Regions from separate parts of the Frankia casuarinae genome, predicted to be linked through region 4. Evidence: riboswitches for the same ligand, from Rfam matches in the RefSeq annotation. Region 4 holds a riboswitch; each other region holds the start of a gene.

Region 1 (3,674 bases), 1.5 Mb from region 4:
CGAGTTCGGTCACCAGCCGCCGGTAGACCGTCTGGTACTCGGCCAGTGCCTCGGCCCGCCGGCCGGTGTGTTCCAACGCAAGGATCAGCTGGGCCCAGAGACGTTCCCGGGTCGGATGTTCGACCGTGAGCGCCCGCAGGGTCGGCAGCACCCGGTCGTACTCGCCGAGGGCCAGGCGGGCGTCGATCAGGTCCTCGCACACCGCCCAGCGAGCCTCCTCCAGCCGGAGGACCTCCGCGCCCGCGATCTCCGCCGGGAGCTCGTCGAAGGCGTCCCCCCGCCACAGCGCGAGGGCGCCTTCGAAAAACCCGGCGGCGCGTTCCGGCGAGCCGGCGCGCACGGCGGCGCGGCCCTGCTCGGCGGCCGATTCGAACCGCTTAGCGTCGATCTCACCGGACGCGACGACCAGGCGGTACTCCCCCGGCCGGCTCTCGATGCGCCCGGGGCCGTTCCCCCCGGCTCCGGACGTGTCCAGGGGCGGCCGGAGGGTGTGCCGCAGCTCCGAGAGATAAGTCTTGATGTTGCCCCCGGCGGAGCGCGGCGGGGCATCCTGCCAGAGCGCGAGCCGCATCCCGTCCACACTCACCCACTGGCCGGCGTGCAGCAGCAGGGTCAGCAGCAGTATGCGCTTCTTGCGCTGGTCGATGCGGACCTGCTCGCCCGAGGATCGCCGCACCTCCAGCGGCCCCAGGACCGCGAACAGGAGACCGGCCCCGGTCACGGAGGATGCGTTCGGACTCGCCTCAGGTAGGTAGTCGTCGAGCATCGTGGCTCTCATCGATCGGGCCCCCGTTTCGGTTTTCCCGTGCGGGCCGGCTGGTCCCGTGCGGGCCGGCTGGTCCCGCCCGGGCCGATGCCGTCTCCCGACCCGGTGCTCCCGGCCGGGTGCTGGCCCGGTGGCTGAATACCCCCACCTCACCCCGGGTAGTCATCCGGTGCGTGCGGATATCGAGCAGCGCCCTCGGGCGGGTCGGGAACACCGGCCGGCGGCAGCGGAGCCCGGTCGGCGGGCCTCGATCAGAGTCAGATCCCGAGCTTCGCCCGCGTCTGCGGTCCGACGATCCCGTCAACCACCAGACCGTGCTTCAGCTGGAAGTCCTTGACCATGTGGTTGGTCTGGTACCCGAACTTCCCATCCACGCTGATCGGGTAGCCAAGGCTGGCGAGCCTCTTCTGGATCTGGTGGACGTCGAGGCGGAACCCGAGGCCGACGGCCAGCGACGGGTAGCGGGCCGCGGGTGCCACCACGGCCGCACGCACCGGGGCAGCCAGCGAGGAGTAGGAGATGTTCGTGAACCGCACGCCGCGCGAGACGGCCGCCGCCGCCGCCTGTCCCCGGGCCAGGTAGCGGTAGTGCAGGCCGTTGGTGTAGGCGCTCCAGGCGGTGATGCCCTGGCCTTCACAGACCTTCTTCGCCGCCCAGGCGTTGACGGCCGGGTCGTAGAGGTTGCGGTTACCCACCCAGCCGGCGTGGGCCCGCATGTTGATCTGCCACAGGCCGCGCGAGTCCTCGCCGTAGGTGGCGTGGGCGTAGGGGTTGCCGCCGGACTCCGCAAGAGCCACCGCGACCCAGGTGGCCAGCGGAACGCCGCGGCAGCCGGGCAGTCCCGCGTTCGCGGCCGCGCTGGCGATCGTCACATCGGGGACCGTGGTGGCGGCCCTGGCCGGGCTCGCGGTGGCGAACATGCCGGCGCCGGCGCCGATCACACCGACGGCGGCGACAACGGCGCCCCGGGTCCGGGTGGAACGTTTCCGATGCTTTCCCTTGGCCATTTCTTTGACATCTCATTTCGGTGTCGTCGAACACAGACGGGTGATCGAGGGGAGGGATGCCGCTCGAAGGAGGGCGAGCGGAGACGACCGCGCTGGAGAAGGGCAGCACCCAGTGCCGGTCTGCCGGTGCGCCGAGAGGCCGTCCGGGGACGACCGGGGACGACCGATCGACGCGCCCTGGGGATCCCGGGGTCGATGGGCTGAACAGCACGGCAGGCGGCCGTGGTCATTCCGTTCCAGGCCTGGCGGGCCCGGTGGACGGCAGGGGTCAGCCGACCACAGACGACGAGGCCGGGTGGCTTTCAGCCGAGCTGGTGGTATGGCGCGTCAGCGCGATCGGCCGGTACGGGCACCGACCGGATGGCACGTTCTCGCGAAGACGTCAGGGCGAGAACGGCGCCCCGTATGGCGGGGACGCACCGCGGGTCGCGCCGAACGGCGTCACGGTCCAGAAGACCGGAGCCGAGCGTTCCTGAAACACAGGCAACGTCGAGTCCTTCCCGTACGCCTGCGAGGTTAGCTGTCGGGTTCGGGCCGGGAAGCCCGGCCGTTTCCGCGGCGTGCGCGTAACGGCTTAACCCCAAGGGTGGCCCGCAACGAGCCACCCGGAGGAACGTGGTTCCCCCGCTTCTGCCCAAGATCTCTCGGAGGGAGCTGCGGACCGTGGACAGAACTCGGCGTCGGCCCGGAGCTGTTGATACCCCGCAACCGTAGCGAACTACAGACCGTAGTGACAAGTACGAGTTGTGCCGAATCTGGGCGCATGTTGGTCACGATGCGTGCATAACGCTGCGATGCCGCAACTCTCGGACATCAATAGCAGCTACCGGTAGCGACGCAGATCACCCGTCACGACCGGATCTTGGCGATATGGCCGGTCTGTCGAGACGGGGACCGGTGGCCACGAGGTCCGGTAGTCACCGGGACCGCCCGGCCGTCCGGCAACCCAACCCCGGCAACCACGGCAACCACGGCAACCACGGCAACCACGGCAAGCGGGAAGCCTGGCCCGGGGGTCGGGTGGCGTGCGGACGGGTACGCAAACGCGAACGGCGCAGGCTTCGAGCCTGCGGCTCGAAGCCTGCGCCGTTGGAAAACGGACGATGCGGTACGGGACGGACGACTGACCCGCGGATTCGCGTGATTCGCGCCGGCACCCGCCGAGGAAACACCTGCTGAGCGGTTGGGCCTCCCGCGAAGGCACACCCCGATCGGACCGGCACGCGGGCGCGCCCGGCACCGGGCGAGATCAGTCGACCGACCGGTCCCGCTGCCGTTGCCGTGGGGCCAGCCGCGGGACACGGAGGTTCTCGAGGAACAGCAGGATGTGCGCGCCGACCGCACGCCGGCCGGGGCCGGCGAGCACGCCATGCCCCCCGGGCAGCGACGCCAGCCGGGCCCGGCGCGCGGTCCGCGTCATCATGCGCGCCAGCGCAAGCGGGCTGACCTCGTCGCGCTCGGCATGGAGCAACAGGATCGGCAGGTCGGGAAGCGACCGTGGGATCGGTTGTCCCGGATCCTCGCCCGCGATCTTCCGGTACACCAGCGGCAGGTCGAGCAACACGAGGGCATCCGGCCGGACCGCTGGCGAACCGGCGCCGACCAACGCCCGCAGGGCCCCGCTGTCCGAACCCAGCAGGACGAACGGACCATCGGGGGCACGCGCCTCACCAAGGGCGAGGACGGTGTCTCTCCCATGGTCGAGAAACGTCACCTGATAGCCGTCGAGCGCGAGCCGGAAAGCTAGGCCCTCGAAATGTTCGGCGGATTCTCCACGACCGGGAAGAAGGACCACACTGGCTCTTCTCGAGTGGGTGGGATCACCACTGGGCCAGTAACGGGTTCCCGGCCCCCCCACATATCCACGGGGGCGCGGATGAAAGTATGACGACGAAACCATG
Region 2 (3,674 bases), 150 kb from region 4:
AGATCCTGCACTCTGATGCCCGTACGGGCAACCTTGTCGCCGTAGGTGGGACCGATGCCGCGACCGGTGGTACCGATCCGCGCCTTGCCCAGGTAACGCTCGATGACCCGGTCCAGCGCCCGGTGATGGGGCATGATCAGATGGGCGTTCGCGCTGATCAGGAGCCGGGAGACGTCGATGCCGCGGGCGGTGAGCCCGTCCATCTCGGCCAGCAGCACGCCCGGGTCGATGACGACCCCGTTGCCGATCACGGGAACGCAGTCGGCCCGCAGCATGCCACTGGGAATCAGGTGGAGCGCGTAACTCTCCGCCCCGATGACCACGGTGTGGCCGGCGTTGTTGCCACCCTGGTACCGGACGACGTAATCGACGGCGCCGCCCAGGAGGTCGGTCGCCTTTCCTTTTCCCTCGTCGCCCCACTGGGCACCGATGAGGACAAGAGCAGGCACCGGGCGAGGTTACTAGGGATGGCGGGGTCGTGGGGCCGGCTGCGGCATCCTCGCTGGTCTCCACCACCGACGCGGCCTGATGAACTCACTGTCAGGTGAAGCCGAGCTCACTGGCAGCGACGGAATCGCTGTCGGCCAGGAACGTCCGGCAGCGGGTGGCCTCCTCGGCCTCCCCGATGGCCGCGGCCGCCCGACCGAGAGCGGCGAGCGAACGCAGGAACCCGCGGTTGGGTTCGTGTGACCAGGGGATCGGCCCGTTGCCCTTCCAGCCCGAGCGGCGCAGGGCGTCGAGGCCGCGGTGATAGCCCGTGCGGGCGTAGGCATAGGCCTCGACGGGTCGTCCGCCGGTGAGCGCGAGCTCGGCGAGCGCGGCCCAAGGCACGCTGAACGCGGGCAGCCGGGCGGCGACGGCATCCGGCGGATCACCGGCGACCAGCGCATCGGTCGCGGCCGCGTCGGAGGGCAGGAGCGTCGGCGGCGGACCGGAGAGCAGGTTGGGCTTTCCCGAGGTGGACGGCGTCGTCATGAGTGCATCCTGCCCGACGACCGGCCGCACACGTCATGGAGGTCACCCCGGACGCGCTTGCCCTGCGCGCACGGTGACCGGTCGGTCAGGCCCTGACGCTGACGTTCCACAGATTCTGGCCGACGACCCCGGGTTGACCGTCGCTCACCCGGGTGAGGTACGAGTACAGCGCGGCGATGCCCTGCGACTGCGGTCCGAACTTGCCGTCGACGGTGAGTACGAAGCCCTTCTGACGCATCCTGTCCTGCCAGACGAAGGCGTCCGGGCGAACGTCGTCGCTGAGGGACGCGTCGAGGACCGTGCCCCTGAACGAGCCGTCCCCCATCTCCCGGCGGGCCCGGTCCAGCGTCATGGGGGGTTCCACCGGGGTGATGGCCTGCTGGATGACGTCACCGGAGCCGCCCGGGACACTGGCCGGGCCGTTGTTGGTCAGGCCCATCTTGACCGAGCAGGACGGCCATGGCTGCCAGCCCCGCTGGTTGTAGAGCTTCGCGGCCGCCTCGTCCTGCGTGGCGGGCGATGCCTGGTACGGGCGGCCGGAGTACCCGAGCCCGTGCCAGGTCTGGTCGTCGAACTGGTAGGCACCGGAGAAGCCGTTGCCGGTGTTGACCGCGTAGTTGCCGCCGGACTCGCATTGGCGGAGCTTGGCGAAGTCGTCGGAGGTGGCCGCGCCCGCCGGAGCCGCGGTGACCGCGAGGCCGCTGCCGACGATGGCCGTGACCGCGCCGGTGGTGCGCAGGATGCGACCGGCGGGCGATGGGGCCTGCGGTGCTCGATGTCTGCCGCCACGACGCCCAGAGGGCATGTCAGTCCAATCCCGTCGCCTGCGGGGTGAGCTGTCGGGTGCGGGCTGGGATGGCCCGGCCGGAGGATCCGACCCCGGGTGGGAACCGCTCTCCACCATGGGCCGGGACGCACCGGCTTTACCCCAAGGACGCCGCTTGCGGCGCCCGAAATGTGGGTCCCCCACTCCTGCCCGCTGCGGTCGATGTTCGTTCCGGCCGCTCGTACGGGGGCAGGACTCGGCGTCCGTCCGGGCGGCCTCGCCGACGAGGCGAGTGAGCGGCACTCTAGCGAGAACCGCTCATGGAGCGCAAACCGGGGTGGTCCGGAGTAACCAGTGAGGATCGCGCGAATCGTGCCACTTCCATACAGGTTCCGCAGGTGGCTCGCTGGTCCTGCTGTTCCTCGTCGGCCTTGCCGAAGATCGGCTCTGCCGAAGATCGGCCCTGCCGGAGGCCGGTCAGGGTGCGGTCCTGGTGATGCTGGTGGTGGGTTGTACGGGCCGGCCCGTACGGGCCGTCAACCGGAGATCGTCCGGAGACAGGTCGGGCCAGCCCGTCGTCGAGGTGAGATCCCCTGACCGGTGTCGCCGGGGTGGGATGTCCGGTTCCCGCGGCGGTCGTCCCTCCGCCACGGGGGCGGAGCGAATGGATCAGCTGATGGAGCTGATGGGGCTGATGGGGAGGATCAGCGGAAGGTGGCCCGCCAGGTCGCCGGGCCGACGATGCCGTCGACGGCGAGTCCCTTGGCGGCCTGCAGGGCGCGGGCGACTGCGGCGGAGCGTGGTCCGTAGCGGCCGTCGATCGTGATCGGATAGCCCAGATGGTTGACGCGGGCCTGCCAGGCCCGCACGTCGTCACGTACCTGCCTGGCCAGTGCGGTCGTCAGGTTACGGGTGAATACGGGGGTGCTCATGGAGATGGGGCTGACCGTCAGCTCGCGGCGTTCCGTCGTGCGCGAGGCCTGGCCCGAGGAGCTCGACGAGCCGCCCGCGAGCTGGTCGGCGCCCATCCCGCGGCCACAGGCCGGCCACTGGCCGAAGCCGGACCGTCGGGCGAGCTTGAGCGCGGCCTCGTCCTGGACGGCCGGGGAAGCCTGGTGCGGCAGACCGCCGTAGCCGAGGCTGTGCCAAGTGCTGGCGGAGAACTGGTAAGCGCCGTAGTACGCGTTGCCGGTGTTGGTCGTGTAGTCACCGCCGGACTCGCACTGCCGCAGGCCCGTCCAGGTGGTGGCCGCATCGGCCGGCTGGCTGAGCGCGAAGGTGCCGCCCACCGCCGCCGCGAGTACTGGTGCGACCACGAGGGCCCGGGCCCGGCTGCGGGTACCGGCGCGGCATTGTCGGCCACTGATACGTGCGTCGGACATGTCTTGTGGTCCTTCCCCACGCCTGCGAGGTGAGCTGTCGGATTCGGGCTGGGAACTGCCCGGCCGTGCCAGGGATCCCTGGAGACGGAAGCCGCACCGGAAATACCTTTCCGGGTGGTCGTCGCACATGGCTTCACCCCGAGAGCATCGAATCCTTTCGATACTCGGAGATGGGTCCCCCGTTCCTGCCGCCCGGTTCGAGAAATCGTCGGCCAGGGGCAGGATTCGGCGTGCCGCCCGACGAATGCCCGACGTTGTTGCCGGGCACGGCGAAAACCATAACCACGCCGCCCGGCGAGTCGCCAAGCATTGAATAGGGTGCGTGAAAAAGAGCACACTCGGCGCGCCTGCTTGAGTAGGAACTGGCGGCCTGGTATCGCGCGTGCGCGCCCGCTCATCAACCTGGCGGTACGGCGTGCGGAGGCATTTGTGCTCGGCCGATCACCCTGTTTGCCGATGGTCGACGATGAGCGGAGAGTCCCACATCAGGCCAGATGCGTGACATGTCGACAAAGGCGTGACGGCCCTGCTACGAGATCGACGCGAGTGAT
Region 3 (3,674 bases), 700 kb from region 4:
CCAGTTACGTGGAGCACACCCAGGTAACGGGCACCTCCGAGGTAGTCACCACCGGCGAAATCATGATCTTCCTCGGCGAGGACTTCGTCGTGACCGTGCGGCACGGCAGGCACGGGGAGATGACGAAGCTGCGCGGCCGGCTGGAGGCCAACCCGGAGATGCTCCGGCACGGCCCGACGGCCGTGCTGCACGCCATCTGCGACAGCATTGTGGACGACTACGTCCGCACCGTGGAAAGCATCCAGGCCGACGTCGACCAGATCGAGACGGGCGTCTTCCATCGGGATCAGAAGCCGTCGACGGAAAGCGCCTACCAGATGAAACGCGAGCTTCTGGAGCTCAAGCACGCGGTGCTGCCGCTCGCGGGCCCGTTGCGTACCCTCACCATGGACGCCCCCACGATGGTCGACGTGGCGATGCGCCGTTACTTCCGGGACGTCGCCGACCACCTCGAGCAGGTCAGCGAGCGAATAGCTCACTTCGACGAGCTGCTTTCCTCCGTGCTCCAGGCGACGCTGACGCAGGTGACGATCGCGCAGAACGAGGACATGCGACGGATCAGTGCCTGGGTGGCGATCGGCGCCGTCCCGACCGCCGTCGCCGGGATCTACGGCATGAACTTCGACCACATGCCGGAGCTTCGTCAGACGTGGGGCTACCCGGCCGTCCTGGCCGTCATTACGACGATCTGTCTGTTTCTCTACCGTGCGTTCAAGCGCAACGGCTGGCTCTGACACCGACCTGCATGCTATGCGCGCATAGACCACGACAATGACGGCAGATCCATAGTCCCTTTTTACTATAAGTTGGCTGACGCGACGTATCCGTACGATGGGTTACCCCTGGCCCGCCACGTCGGTTACCGTTACCAACCGTGTCGGAGCAACCGGGTCTCGCGCCAGCCGCTCGGCGCGGTCCCCGCCGACCCCCCACCCCTCGGGGGACTCCATGACCTCGCCTGACCCCAAGAGTCGTAAAACGGCCATCCTGCCCGATCGGGGCGATCTCATCGCGGAGCTCGCCGGCCGGCTGGAGGCCCTCGACGCGCTCCTCAACCGGCTGGAGGATGCCGAGCGGCAGGCCGCCGACGCCAGCGAGCATCTCATCCGGACCCGCCGGTGGCAGGAGGACACGGTCCGGACCATCCAGGAGGAGCGGGCTCGGATGCGCCAGCGCCAGCACGCCCTCGACGAGCTCGCCGACCACGCCCGCGCCGCGGTCGAGGCGCTGGCGCACCACCGCTCGCTGCCCCGTGAGGTCCACGAGCTCGCGGTCGAGCTCCAAGTGCTCGATGCGGCGGGATTCCTCACCCGCCGCGGCTCCCGGTCCCGCTGAGGGGGGTGCACACCCGGCCTCACCCGTCGACTACTTTAAGTAGTCAAAATCGCCCACGGGCCGCGGGAGGGCTACCCGCCCGCCCGCCTCTCACCCGGACCGGCCGCCGCCGCGGACCCCACACGCAACGAAAAACCAGCAGGACAAACGGGGCGCGAAGGGCCTTAGGGCCGCCCGGTCAGCCCGGCCGACCGCGCGGGCCGCCGACGCCGCGCGACGGGAACTTCAACGCGCACTCGCTGTAGTTGGGAAGGACTAGTGTTTACCCACCCCATCCAAGTGGACTAGTCTCACGCCGACGTCACGACAACACCGGGCCGAACGCCGAGTCCTGCCCCCGGCCCCGGTGTCCCCTCCGAGTCGTCATCAGGGGCAGGAGCGGGGGACCCACCTCCACCGGCCGGCGCCGATCCGCGGTGTCGACCTAGGGGTGAAGCTCGACGCGTGAAGGTCACGCGAGAGCCGGGCAGCCCAGCCCGAACCCGACAGCTCACTTCGCAGGCGCACGGGAAGGAATACACCGTTGTCCGCGCAAAGCGTGCAGCTCGACGAAGAAACGCGAGGCGCCGGTCGCGGCCGTCACCGCGCACCCTCCGCGCCCCCGGCCGCCCGCAGCCGGGCCCGGGCCCGCGCCTTCGCCGCCGTGACCACCGGGACCGTCGCGGTCTCCGGAGTGGCTCTCGCCGGCTGCGCCACCGACATCAACGCCGACGCCGCGAAGGACGAGCAGCCGAACACCGCTCCGATCACCCTCGCCGCGCAGATCGGCTCCCAGGCCGCCCTGGGGGGCAGCATCGCCGCCGCGGCGGTCAGCACCCACGGCTCCACCTCCCTGCTCGGCTCGACGGGCGGTGTCGACGCCCCGCCCCTGGCCGGCAAGGTTCAGGTCGGTCTCCGGGTGACCAACCCCGACGTGAGCGTCAGCGCGGACCAGCCGATCGACATCGGCTTCTCGCTCTACAACGAGCAGACCCACGAACCGCTGGCGAACCAGCTGGTCAAGGTGCAGGTGAAGCTCCCCACCGGGTGGGCCACCTTCAAGCACCTTTACACCAACGCCCAGGGCTACGCCTCCTACACGGCCCGGGTGCTCACCACCACGAATGTCACCGCGGTCTTCGACGGCACGGACGCCCTGCAGTCCGCCCGCTCGGCGAACGACGCCACCCTGCGCGTACGGCCGGCGCCCACCCCCCGGCTCGTCCGCAACGCCGCCTGGTCGGATCTCCTCACGACAGGGGACGCCGCGGACCAGGCGTCGGTTCCGGTCCCGTCGAGCTCCCTCGGGGAGAAGGCCGTCTACCTGGCCTCCCTGCAGGCCGGCAAGCCCTACGTCTACGGTGCGGAGGGCCCGAGCTCGTTCGACTGCTCCGGCCTCATCCAGTACATCTTCAAGCAGCTCGGCAGGAGCGTGCCGCGGACGACCGACGCCCAGTTCGCCGCCGCCACCCGGGTGTCGCAGTACAACAAACAGCCCGGCGACCTGATCTTCTTCGGGACACCCGGGAACATTTACCACGTCGGCATCTACGCGGGCGACGGCATGATGTGGGCGGCGCCGCACACCGGCGACGTCGTGTCGCTCAAGAAGATCTATACCACCTCCTACTACGTCGGTCGGATCCTCTAGCGGCCGGTCGGAGCCGGCGCACCGCCCTCATGCCGACGCAACGGCTCACCCGGCTCCGGTGGATCGCCTTCGCGGCTGGGGCGCGGACCACACGAGCCCTGCCAGTCCACGAGCGGCCGGCTACCGAGCCCCTCTCCAGGCGCCGACCCGAAGCCGTGGAAGCCGGACCCGGGACTCCCACCCACCGGCGAAGCCGCGGACAGACCAGCAAGCGGGCCCTGTCACCGCCCGACAACCCGCCTATGTGGTTCCTTTCCAGCTCTCCGGACGGGCCCTCCTTCCGGTGGGACGGACGTCAGATCTCCCCCCCATCTGACGTCCGTCCGGCCGGAAGGCCCCCGATTCCGCCGGCCTTCCCTCGGATTCCCCCCCCATCCGCACGGGAAGGCCGGCGGGCCTCGGGCCCCGGCCGACCAGGTCCGCCGATGCCGCTACCCCCCTCCCGGCGGCATCGGCGGACTTCAGCCCTCGGTCTCTGCCCGGTGCGGAAACCGCCCGGCCCGCTCGCGGGCGCCGCGGTCAGGCCCCCAGCCGGTGACCAGACGAGAACTTCCACAGGGTCTCGCTGACCTTCCGGTCCCAGGAGGCCTCCGGGGCCCGGCCCTCCGGGACACGGTCCTGGCAGGTCGGCCCGGGCTCCGGGTCGAACTGCCCGACGACGCCGACCGCGGCGAACTCCGGCTTACCCGGGGCGCAGGCGGCGGTCAGG
Region 4 (3,674 bases):
CAACGCCGGCAGCGAACCGGTAACCCGGTATCTGATGCGGATATCGGTCGACCGGTTCCCGGGAGATCCGGAACGCTCCGCGCGGTTGTACCGATCCGATCCGCTGCGCTGGGAGGACCTCCAGCTCAGCGCGCACTGTGGCGGCGAGCAGATGGCCTGGCAGGTCAAGACCGACTGGGACGCGCTCAAGGAGGTCTGGCTGCTCTTCGAGAACAGCCGAGGACGATTTCCGCTCTATCCCGGCGAATCGGCGTGGATCAACTACAGCTACCAGGTAAGCAGGGAGAAGTGGGGGCCGTGGTTCCAGCGTGCCGTGCGGGTACCGACGAGTTTCCTCTCGGTGCGGCTGGACTTTCCGGCCGAGCTGGATCCCGTGGTCTGGGGCATGGAGACGTCGATGACCGCCGATGCCTTCCCGTTGCGGACCGCAGTCGCCCGCACCGACTCCGGCGACCGGCGGATCTTCACCTGGTCGACCACCGAGCCGCCGCTGCACGCCCGCTACCGGCTGGAATGGAACTTCCGGGCCACCGTGCCGGAACGTGATCCGGCCACGGAGACCGGAACACGTCCCAGCGATCAGATGGCGGCCGTCGGCATCGTGCAGGAGGGTGAGGCGATCCTGCGGCAGCCGGCCCGCCCGTTCGCTCTGCCCAACGAGGCCGAAGACGCGCGCCGGGTCGTCGCCGAACTGTCCTCCGCCCTCGAACGGGTGTCCGCCCTGCACACCTTCGGCAAGGGCCTGGGCATCGCCGCGCCGCAGGTCGGCATCAACCGCGCCGCGGCGATCGTGCGTACCGCGGGCGGCGACACGCTCACGCTGCTCAACCCCAGCGTCATCGAGACCTCCCGAGAGACCGACGAGCAGTACGAGGGCTGCCTGAGCTTCTTCGACGTCCGTGGCCTCGTCCCCCGGCCGCTGGAGCTGCACGTCGAACACACCGATATCGATGGCAACCGGCACATCACCGTCTATCGGCAGGGGCTGGCGCGGCTCGTCGCTCACGAGATCGATCACCTGCACGGTCAGCTCTACACGGATCGGATGCGGGCCGGAACCACACCGATCCCGGTGGAGCAGTACCGGGGTACCGGCTCGGCCTGGTCCTACAACCGCTGACCAACCCGAACGCACCCGCCCCGCGGGCGGCACGTCGGCATGCCGACGTGCCCACGTGCCGACGTGCCGACGGCGCAGCGCCGGGACCGGGTGTCCGACACGGACTGTTAGATCCGACATATGACATGGTTCCCTCGTGCCGTATAGTCCGGAAAGCAGGCGATAGGTGCGGGTCCGCCGGAACGTCGACACAGATTTTTTCGGAACCTGGTTAGAGACTGCCGGCAGCGGGTAGTGGAGGCTCGATCGCCACGCGGCGGAACAGATTCCCCACGCATCGCGTATTGTTTACCGTCAGCGTGACGACCCAGCCACGAACTGGGGATTTTCAGCCCACTGAACAACCTCTAGGATCGGGCGCGCACGCGGGCGCGAAACACCATTAAAAAGATCGGGACAAGTAAGTGGGGTGCACTGTGTGCATCCTCACGTACTCTTGTTTTTCCCGGGTCACTCTCAGCTATGTTCGTTGCCGTGCCGTCACCTGATGGCATGCGTCGGGCGGCACGCCGAATCCTGCCCCCGCTCGACGAGAATCAAACCTTTGGCAGGAGCGGGGGAACCAATTCCGGGCGCCGATAAAAGACGTCCTCGGGGTGAAGCCGCGATGCGCGGCCGGGCATTCCCAGCCCGAACCCGACAGCTCACCTCGCAGGCGTGGGGAAGGGCAACTCAATGTCCAACGCTCGTTCGCTCGCTCGTGGTCTCAACCGCATCAGGCTCGGTTCCCGGGCCTTGATCGCCGCCACCACTCTCGCGGCCTCGATCGGCGGTGGCCTCGCGCTGTCCCAACCGGCCAGCGCGTCGACGAACGCCGACCACTTCCTCTCCAAGGTGATCCCTTGTGAGTCCGGGGGGAACCCCCGCGCGGTCAACTCCATCGGCGCCGGCGGGTTGTTCCAGTTTCTGCCCAGCACCTGGCACGGGGTCGGCGGCAAGGGTCTGCCGCAGCACGCCAGCGTCGCCGAGCAGTGGCAGCGCGCCCGCATCCTGTACGCCCAGCAGGGGACGAGCCCCTGGTACGCCTCGAAGCCGTGCTGGGGTCACAAGATCTGAGCTGCCCGACTTCCCGCGCCAGCCTTCACCGTCCGCGCCCGGCCGGTACTGATCGGCGCGCGGTCAGCAGCCCCGTGTCCCGTCCGGGACACGGGGCTGCGCGCTACGTTTCCCGGTCACGGTTTCCCGGTCACGGCGACGTCGGCCAGCTCAACTTCCGCGGCCCCGCCCGGCGGAGACCCGGCGGACCCACCGATCGGCAGGCTCAGCCGATCCGACGGCGGCGGGCGATCTCGGCCAGCGTGATCCCGGCGGCCACCCCCGCGTTGAGGGACTCCACCGCACCCGCCATGGGGATCCGGACCCTCACGTCGCAGCGCTGCTCGACCAGCCTGGACAACCCGCGTCCCTCGGAACCGATCACCAGGACGAGGGGGTCGGTCGCCATCGTGAGCTCGTCGATGCTCACTTCACTGTCCGCGGCCAGACCGACAACGAACTGGCCGCCCGCCGCGTAGGAGACGAGCGTGCGGGCGAGGTTGGTGGCGCGCGCCACCGGCAGCCGGGCGGCAGCCCCCGCCGAGGTCTTCCAGGCCGCGGCGGTCACGCCGGCGGCCCTACGCTCCGGAACGACGACGCCGTGGGCACCGAAGGCGGCGGCCGAGCGCACCACGGCCCCGAGGTTGCGAGGATCGGTGACCCCGTCCAACGCCACCAGCAGACCCGGAGGGGACGAGCGCGCGCGGGCGAGGAGATCATCCGGATGGGCATACCGGAACGGCGGTACCACGAGGGCGAGACCCTGATGCGGAGCGGTGCCACACATCCGGTCGAGATCCGTGCGGCCGACGTCGGCCACGGCGATCCCGGCCCGCCCGGCGAGCCGGCGGGCGTCGGCGAGCCGCTCGTCGAAGTCCAGCCCGCCGGCGATGAAAAGGGTCGACGACGGTACCCCGGCCCGCAGCGCCTCGACCACCGCGTTGCGCCCGACCACCAGCTCGTCGCCCTCGGTCCGCCGTGGGCGCCCGGCCCCCGCGGAACCCCCCACGGCGCTCGGCCCGGTGGTGGCCGCAGCTGCGACGGCGCGGCCACCATCCCCGCGCCGGCCGGCGGCCGCTCGACCCCGCTCGGCTCCGGCCGAGGCGGAACGGGCCGCCGCAGCCGCCGCCGCACGACGCTGGGCGGGATGGCCGGGGCGCAGCTGCGCGGGCGGAGTGGCCCCACGGCCCTCCAGCGCCTTGCGGCCGTGACCGCCGCTGCCCGTGGAGGCCCCCTTGCGGTGGGAACCGGCCTTGGCGGCCCGACCGCCCTGACCGCCGCGGGCGATCCCGCTGTCCCGGCGAGCGGCGCCGGCCATCAGGACCACCGACCAGTACACGCCCGGGGAATGACCATGTGACCACGGTATACGGCGGACGACACCGGCGTGTCGGGGCGCGCTCGGCGAGAGCTCGGCGGGAACTCGGCGGAGGAGCTCTGCCATGGGCATACCTCGACATGGCCGTTTCCGGGGACCCGGCGCCCTATCCTGAGGGCCGGCAGGCCCACGGCCCGACCT

Evidence for each region. A riboswitch is a leader RNA that binds a small molecule or an ion and turns the genes downstream of it on or off. The one in region 4 is predicted to bind cyclic di-AMP.
Region 1: another riboswitch for cyclic di-AMP. It lies ahead of FRANCCI3_RS15020 (peptidoglycan-binding protein); the one in region 4 lies ahead of FRANCCI3_RS21465 (transglycosylase family protein).
Region 2: another riboswitch for cyclic di-AMP. It lies ahead of FRANCCI3_RS22095 (transglycosylase family protein); the one in region 4 lies ahead of FRANCCI3_RS21465 (transglycosylase family protein).
Region 3: another riboswitch for cyclic di-AMP. It lies ahead of FRANCCI3_RS01435 (C40 family peptidase); the one in region 4 lies ahead of FRANCCI3_RS21465 (transglycosylase family protein).

Annotation. Positions count from the first base shown of each region.
Region 1 covers NC_007777.1:3,538,119-3,541,792, forward strand. The annotation lists gene FRANCCI3_RS15015 (AfsR/SARP family transcriptional regulator) at 1-766, opposite strand, end outside; gene FRANCCI3_RS15020 (peptidoglycan-binding protein) at 1,024-1,773, opposite strand; cyclic di-AMP (ydaO/yuaA leader) riboswitch at 2,265-2,463, opposite strand; gene FRANCCI3_RS15030 (alpha/beta hydrolase) at 3,023-3,568, opposite strand.
Region 2 covers NC_007777.1:5,213,610-5,217,283, reverse strand. The annotation lists gene FRANCCI3_RS22105 (adenylosuccinate synthase) at 1-449, opposite strand, end outside; gene FRANCCI3_RS22100 (DUF3151 domain-containing protein) at 541-975, opposite strand; gene FRANCCI3_RS22095 (transglycosylase family protein) at 1,061-1,780, opposite strand; cyclic di-AMP (ydaO/yuaA leader) riboswitch at 1,783-1,972, opposite strand; gene FRANCCI3_RS22090 (transglycosylase family protein) at 2,446-3,123, opposite strand; cyclic di-AMP (ydaO/yuaA leader) riboswitch at 3,130-3,364, opposite strand.
Region 3 covers NC_007777.1:329,671-333,344, reverse strand. The annotation lists gene corA (magnesium/cobalt transporter CorA) at 1-734, shown strand, start outside; gene FRANCCI3_RS01440 (hypothetical protein) at 949-1,335, shown strand; cyclic di-AMP (ydaO/yuaA leader) riboswitch at 1,687-1,853, shown strand; gene FRANCCI3_RS01435 (C40 family peptidase) at 1,859-2,965, shown strand; gene FRANCCI3_RS01430 (PHB depolymerase family esterase) at 3,485-3,674, opposite strand, start outside.
Region 4 covers NC_007777.1:5,065,817-5,069,490, forward strand. The annotation lists gene FRANCCI3_RS21460 (peptide deformylase) at 1-1,120, shown strand, start outside; cyclic di-AMP (ydaO/yuaA leader) riboswitch at 1,618-1,793, shown strand; gene FRANCCI3_RS21465 (transglycosylase family protein) at 1,796-2,176, shown strand; gene rlmB (23S rRNA (guanosine(2251)-2'-O)-methyltransferase RlmB) at 2,382-3,473, opposite strand.